DNA from 3 places in the Streptomyces sp. CNX435 genome. Region 3 is predicted to be linked to each of the others. Evidence: riboswitches for the same ligand, from Rfam matches in the RefSeq annotation. Region 3 holds a riboswitch; each other region holds the start of a gene.

Region 1 (2,253 bases), on a different contig from region 3:
GCCGGCCGCTCAGGCTGACCGAGGGGGCCAGGGCGGCCAGTGCGCCACGCATGGCGCCCGCGCCGAGGGTCGCGCCGCGTTCGGTGCTCTCGGAGTGGGTCTGCGTGTACGACAACGAGGTGCGCATGTACGCGAGGAGAAGCTTGTCCCGCACCTCGGGCGGCAGGCGCTGCAGCAACTCCCGGTCGTCCAGGGTCTCGACGATCCGCCGCACGACGGCGAACAGCAACTCGTCCGCCGTCATGGTGCGCGCCACCGTCAGGTGGACCGCGAGCAACTCCTCGTCCGGGCGCCACTGCCCGGCGGCCTCGGTCAGCGCCCGGTCCACCAGCGTGGACTTGCCGACCCCGCGGAACCCGGTGACGAGGAAGGCGCCACCGTGCGAATAGCGCAGGCGCTCGGCGAGCCCGCCGACCAGTTCTTCGTGCCCGAGCGTGGGTAACGCGCTGTCGCCCGCGGGCAACGGCTCGTGCACGTACCGGAAATCCCGGTGCAGCTCCACGTCCAGCACCGTGCGCGCCCCCAATTCCGTCCCGTGGCCCCCAGCTTAGGTCCGTGGCGCGCGCTCCGGATGTTCAGCGCACGGAAAGCGCATAGCCATCCGGCGACGCCACTGCCGCCCGCTTCGGGCATGTCGACGCATCCGGGCTCGCGGCGCTCTTTGTCGGAGTGCGGCGGGCAAATCGGGGCTTGCCCGGGTCTGGCGGCTGCGCCGCGTGAACTCCCCGCGACGCGAAGTCAATTATTGCGCGGGAACGCGTGACGACCTTGTCATCGCACACATGAGCGCCCTAGCGTGACTGCCCGTTCGAGAGGCGAACACCTGCTGGTGCCGGACCGCCGAATCCTGCCCCCGGCGCCGCGGGACCTGCCGTTCAGCTCTCACCGCCGGGCAGGAGCGGGGGACCCACGGGTCCGGCAACCGCCGGACCACCGCCGTCCCTTGCGACGGCTTGGGGTGAGGTCCGCCGAAGCCGGCGGCCGGGCAACTCCAGCCCGAACCCGACAGCTGACCTCGCAGGCGTCCGGAGAAAGAGGCCCGTCAGATGTCGTCCTCACACGGCCGCCACCGAGCGCTGCGCCGCCCCAGCGGCGTCCGCAAGCTCGCCACTCGCGCTTCGGCGGCGGGCGCCACCCTCGCGCTGCCGGTCATCGGCGCGTCCACCGCCTTCGCCGAAGAAGACTCCACCTACACCGTCGCCTCCGGCGACACCCTCTCCGTCATCGCCGCGGAGCAGGACGTCGACGGCGGCTGGAAGGCGCTGTACGAGAACAACAGATCCGTCATCGGCGACGACCCGGACTTTATCTCCCCCGGCATGGAGCTGTCCCTCGACGGCCCCGCGGCCGGCTCCGGCACCGACGCGGACGCCGACAGCGCCTCGTACGGCACCGACACCGCCGCGGACGAGCCGACCGCCGTCATGCCCGTCGACGGCAGCACGCCCACGGCGGGTTACGCGGCGTCCGGCGCGCACTGGGAGAGCGGCCACACCGGCCAGGACTGGTCCGTGCCCGTGGGCACGACGGTCCAGGCCGCGGCCAAGGGAGTCGTCGTCGACGCCGGCTGGAACGACTCCTTCGGGTACGAGATCGTCGTCAAGCACGGCGCCGAGGACTACACCCACTACGCCCATCTGTCGCAGATCGACGTCTCCGTGGGCGACTCCGTCGGCATGGGCGAGGCGATCGCCGAGTCCGGCGCCACCGGCAACGTCACCGGCCCGCACCTGCACTTCGAGGTCCGCACGACACCGGAGTACGGATCCGCCGAGGACCCGATCACCTGGCTGGAGAACCACGGCGTGAACGTCTCGGGCAGCGCCTGAGCGACGCGCCGCACCCCCCACCGGGTGGGCCCCGGCCGAACCCCGGCCGGGGCCCACCCGTCACGGCTGTGCCGCCGCGGCCCGCCGTCAGAGGTCGCCCGGCTCCGGCTGCGCCGGGGCACCGGTGGTGTCCATCAGGATGGCGTGCGCCTCGTAGTGGTCGGGGGCCGCTTTCGCAGGGGACTGGCTGGAGACGTAGACGATGCCGCTCGGCAGGACTGTGAACGTCGGCGGCTCCGCGTTCTTCGGCAGGTTGCGCACGAACTGGTCGACGCGGGCCCGTTGCCCTCCCGTCAGGTCCGAGGGCTGCAGGCTGCCGACCTCGCCCCGTACGTGGCGGATCAGCAGGGTCGCGATGCCGGGGGTCATTGCGGTCAGGCGGAGCCAGGAGGTGTCGGTGAAGGTGAGGCGTACGTCGGATTCC
Region 2 (2,253 bases), on a different contig from region 3:
CGACGGGGTGGTCGACCTCAAGGAGGTCTTCGCGCAGCCGCTGCCGATGCGGGTGGTGTGCGCGCTGATGGGCGTCGCCGAGTCGGAGATACCGCGGCAGATGCGGCTGTGGAAGGCGTTCTTCTCCATGCTCACCCCGCAGGACGAGCGGCTGGCGGTGATGGCGGAGCTGGACCGCGTGTTCACGGACATGGTGCGACAGAAGACCGCCGACCCCGGCGACGACCTCACGAGCGCGCTGATCCTCGCCGACGAGGGCGGCGAGCCGCTGACCGAGGAAGAGGTCGTCGGCAACCTGAAGTCGATGATCGCGGCCGGGCACGAGACCACGATCACGCTCCTGCTCACCACCGTGCGCGCGCTGCTGGCGCACCCCGGGCAGCTCGGCATGGTCCGGGCGGGCAAGGTGGCGTGGGAGACGGCGATCGAGGAGGCGCTGCGCTACGACCCGCCGGTGACCCACCTGCTGATGCGGTTCGCGACGGAGGACATCGAGATCGCCGGCACGGTGATCGAGAAGGGCGAGGGCGTCGTCATCTCGTACCGCGCGATCGGGCGGGACGCCCGGCAGCACGGGCCGGACGCGGACGTCTTCGACGTGGCGCGGCCGACGCCGATCCGGCACATGACGTTCGGGCACGGGCCGCACATCTGCCCGGGCGCGGCGCTGTCGCGGCTGGAGGCGGCGGTGGCGCTGCCGGCGCTCTTCGCGCGCTTCCCGGGGCTGCGGGCGGCGGTGCCGGTGGAGGAGATCCGGAACCTGCCGGTGCTGACGCAGAACGACCTGGAGTCCTTCCCGGTACGGCTCGCCTGACGCCGGTGGGCGCCGTGTGCGCGCGACGGGGGGTGCGGGGGCGCGCAGATCGCCCTCTCCCGTTCCCGTTCCCGCACACTCTCCGTAATGGAATAGCGCCCCTCCGCATAACAACTGATGCACGATCAGCTAACGACCGGACCTCACCCCGCGTAGCCGGTGCGTCAACTTGTCCGTTTCCACAGGTACATGCCCGTATCGTCCGCAGCAAAGCACAACTGAATAACGGGAACGACTTGGAATCGAACGCCGTCGTCCGCTAGCGTTCGGTGACGCAGCGCGGTCGTCACTGCCGCCGCAAGAGGCGGCTCCGTGCGCCGTCGCCGAATCCCGCACGCGTCACAACTGCAGCAACGGCAACACCTAGGGAACCGGGGAACCACCACCTTGGGGTGAATCGGGCCAACCTCCGCCAGGAGGCGGCCTGTAGGAGACCTTCCTGCTCCGAACCCGTCAGCTAACCCGGTAGGCGAGAAGGAAGGAAAGGAGTACGCCTTCGTGGCGTCCTACAGGTCTGGGCCTGGCTACGGCCATGGCTATGACGATTACGGCTACGACGGCTATGCGTCCGGTGGCAACGCCCCCGAGGGGTACGCGCCCACCGGCTACGCCGCCGAAGAGCCGGTCGGCTATGCCGAAGAGCCGGTCGACGAAGTCTTCCCCGAGGACGACCTTCCCTCCCGCGGCCGTCGGCGTCTCGCCAAGCAGCGCGGCGGCAGCATGGCGCGCAGCGGCGCCGTACTCGGCGTCGGCGTCTTCGCCGCCGTCGGTGCGGGCAGCATGGCCACGGCGCAGGAGAAGCCGCCGGTCGCGATATCCATGCCCGACCAGGTCGACGCCGTCACGAGCGGGATAAGCGCTCAACTCCCGGACGCCGAGAGCCTGCCGGGCGTGGGCGAGCTGGTGCCCACCGAGGAAGAGCCCGCCGCCGACGACACGGTCGTCACCACGGCACCCCTCACCCAGGTCAGCTACGCCGCCGACACCGGCTCGGACACCGCCACCCCGACCGCCGACTCCGGCGAGGCCCTGCGGGCGCGCATCCTGGAGCAGGCCGACCAGCAGCAGGCGGAGGCCGACGCCACGGCCCGCGCCGCCGCCGAGGCCGAGGCCGCCGAGCAGGCGGCCGAAGAGGCCGCCGAGGCGAAGGCGGCGGAAGAGGAGCGCCAGCGCCGCCTGGAGGAGGAGCGCCGCCGCAAGGCCGAGGAGGAGGCCCGCCGCAAGGCGGAGGCCGAGCGCCTCGCCAAGCTCGCCGCCAGCTACGTCGCCCCGCTCAGCGGTTACACGCTCACCTCGACGTTCGGCGAGTCCGGCGACATGTGGGCCGCGGGCCACACCGGGCAGGACTTCGCCGCCTCCACCGGCACCCCGGTCAAGGCCGTGCACGGCGGCACGATCACCGAGGCCGGCTGGGCCGGCTCGTACGGCTACCGCATCGT
Region 3 (2,253 bases):
GGTACGTGGGACCGGGTCGCCGAGTGCGAGAGCGGCGGGCTGTGGAGCGCCGACGAGGGCAACGGGTACTACGGCGGCCTGCAGTTGACCATGCAGATGTGGCAGGAGTACGGCGGCGAGGAGTTCGCCTCGCAGCCCGACTTCGCCAGCCGGGCGCAGCAGATCACGGTCGCCGAGCGCATCCTCGCCGGCATGGGCGCCGACAAGGCATGGCCCGAGTGCGCCGACGACGCCGGGCTGGCCGGCGACGACACGCAGCCGGAGGTCAACCCCGGCGCCGAGCTGCCGCTGCCGCCCACGACGCCGCCCACGCTCGCCCCCGACCCCGGGGCCACCGACGACGCGGGCGGCTCGCAGGACGAAGACGAGAACGCAGACGCAGACGAGAACGAGGACGAGGCCGGGCGTACGGACGGCGAGGGCGACCGCGAGGACGGCGGCGGCAAGCACCGCGGCTCTCAGGACCCGTCCGAGGAGCCCAGCGAGGACGCCGAGGGCGCCGAGGGCGCAGACGCCTCCGAGGGCACCGGCCGGCACCGCGCCCCGGACTCCTCCGCGACCCCCACCCCCACCCCGTCCGACGCCCTGCCGTCGACCGGCGCCCCCGAGCCCCCGCGCGAGGCCGTCGAGACCCCGGGCACCTCCCAGTCGCCCGACGCGACGGAGCTGCCCGGCCCGGGCCGGGAGTGGATCGCCGAGATCCCCGGCGACGTGGAGGAGCCCGAGGACGACAGCGAGGCCGGCGAGTCCGGCGACAGCAGTTATACCGTCCGACCGGGTGACACCCTCACCGAAATCGCCACGGAGCATTCGCTTGATGGCGGATGGTCCGAGTTGTACGACGGAAACAAGAACTCCCTCGGCACGGACCCCGACAACATCCAGCCTGGTCAGGAACTCGAATTGAGCGGCAACTGACCCGGTAACAGGAGAAGTCCACGCGGATTAGTCATATTTGACGTAATCGGCTGACCGGGCTAGCTGACGGGCGGAAAACCGGGCGCGGCGCTTTCCGAGGTCTTTGAATCGCACACGCCTATGTGCTTACCGTCACATCGCTCGCCAACGCGAGCCCCGGTGATCGCCTCACGCCGAATCCTGTCGGCGTTCACCCGGGCCATCTGTGCTTGAAGCACCGCTGACAGGAGCGGGGGACCCACGGTAGGTGCCGGACCGGTCCAACGAGAAGGCGGACCGGACGGCTTGGGGTCAAGCCGCACGCTCGACGTACGGCCGGGCACTCACAGCCCGCACCCGACAGCTCACCTCGCAGGCGTCGGTGAGAAAAGAGCATCATGCTTATTCCTGCCGGAACGGGTAAGCACCGCCGCCCCGCCGCCGAGGCCCGCCTTGGCGCACACTCCCGCATGGCCGTTCTCGTGAGCGCCACCGGAACCGCCATCGGGCTGCCGGTAGTGGGCGCGCACGACACGGTCGCGGCCCCGATCGATACCTGGGAACGGGTGGCCGCCTGCGAGTCCGGAGGAAATTGGGCGACGAATACCGGAAACGGCTATTTCGGCGGCGTCCAGTTCTCCCAGTCGAGCTGGGAGGCCGCCGGCGGCAGCGGTTACGCCCCGCGCGCCGACCTGGCGACGAAAGAGCAGCAGATCGCCGTGGCCGAGCGGCTGCTGACCATGCAGGGTCCGGGGGCGTGGCCCAACTGCGGTCCGCGCGCCGGCCTGGCCGCCGGCGGTCCGGCGACCGGACGGATCGCCCCGCCGGCGCCCCAGGAGGCGCCGGAGCAGCAACCGCAGCAGCCGCAGGCCCCGCAGGAGGCTCCGCAGGAGGCCCCGCAGGGCACCGAGGCCCGCGGCGCCGGCGAGCAGACGCAGCCGGAGTCCCGCACGGTCTTCCGGGGCTTCTACTACGAGGTCCGCGAGGGCGACACCCTCGACGACATCGCCCGGCGGCACGGCGCGGACAGCTGGCAGCAGCTCTACGAGGAGAACAAGTCGGTCGTGGGCGCGGACCCGGACCTGATCCGCCCGGGCCAGAAGCTGAAGGTGAGTTAGTCCCGCGCCGGGCGGGCCGGGCCGGACCGGACCGGACTACGAACCGTGGCCCGCCCGCCCGCCAGCCAGCCGTGGACGCGCCCGCGCGGTGCGGCGCGGCCGTCCCGGCCCGTCCGGTGCGCGGGCCGGGACGACCAGGCCGTACGGCGCCCGCACCGTACGACGACCACGCCGTACGGCGCCCGCCCATACCGTCTCGTACCGCGGAATGCGGCCGGGTACGCGCCGGGTACGCGCC

What was found. Region 3 has a riboswitch for cyclic di-AMP ahead of T328_RS20490 (LysM peptidoglycan-binding domain-containing protein). Riboswitches for the same ligand answer to the same signal wherever they lie in the genome.
Region 1: linked by a shared signal. The riboswitch ahead of T328_RS00820 (M23 family metallopeptidase) and the one ahead of T328_RS20490 (LysM peptidoglycan-binding domain-containing protein) in region 3 are both predicted to bind cyclic di-AMP.
Region 2: linked by a shared signal. The riboswitch ahead of T328_RS17945 (M23 family metallopeptidase) and the one ahead of T328_RS20490 (LysM peptidoglycan-binding domain-containing protein) in region 3 are both predicted to bind cyclic di-AMP.

What each region holds. Positions count from the first base shown of each region.
Region 1 covers NZ_JCANTA010000001.1:205,168-207,420, reverse strand. Annotated here, with positions in the region: gene T328_RS00825 (protein kinase domain-containing protein) at 1-502, opposite strand, end outside; cyclic di-AMP (ydaO/yuaA leader) riboswitch at 874-1,038, shown strand; gene T328_RS00820 (M23 family metallopeptidase) at 1,047-1,829, shown strand; gene T328_RS00815 (hypothetical protein) at 1,917-2,253, opposite strand, start outside.
Region 2 covers NZ_JCANTA010000010.1:6,279-8,531, reverse strand. Annotated here, with positions in the region: gene T328_RS17950 (cytochrome P450 family protein) at 1-814, shown strand, start outside; cyclic di-AMP (ydaO/yuaA leader) riboswitch at 1,159-1,301, shown strand; gene T328_RS17945 (M23 family metallopeptidase) at 1,313-2,253, shown strand, end outside.
Region 3 covers NZ_JCANTA010000012.1:53,890-56,142, reverse strand. Annotated here, with positions in the region: gene T328_RS20495 (transglycosylase family protein) at 1-918, shown strand, start outside; cyclic di-AMP (ydaO/yuaA leader) riboswitch at 1,127-1,291, shown strand; gene T328_RS20490 (LysM peptidoglycan-binding domain-containing protein) at 1,368-2,015, shown strand.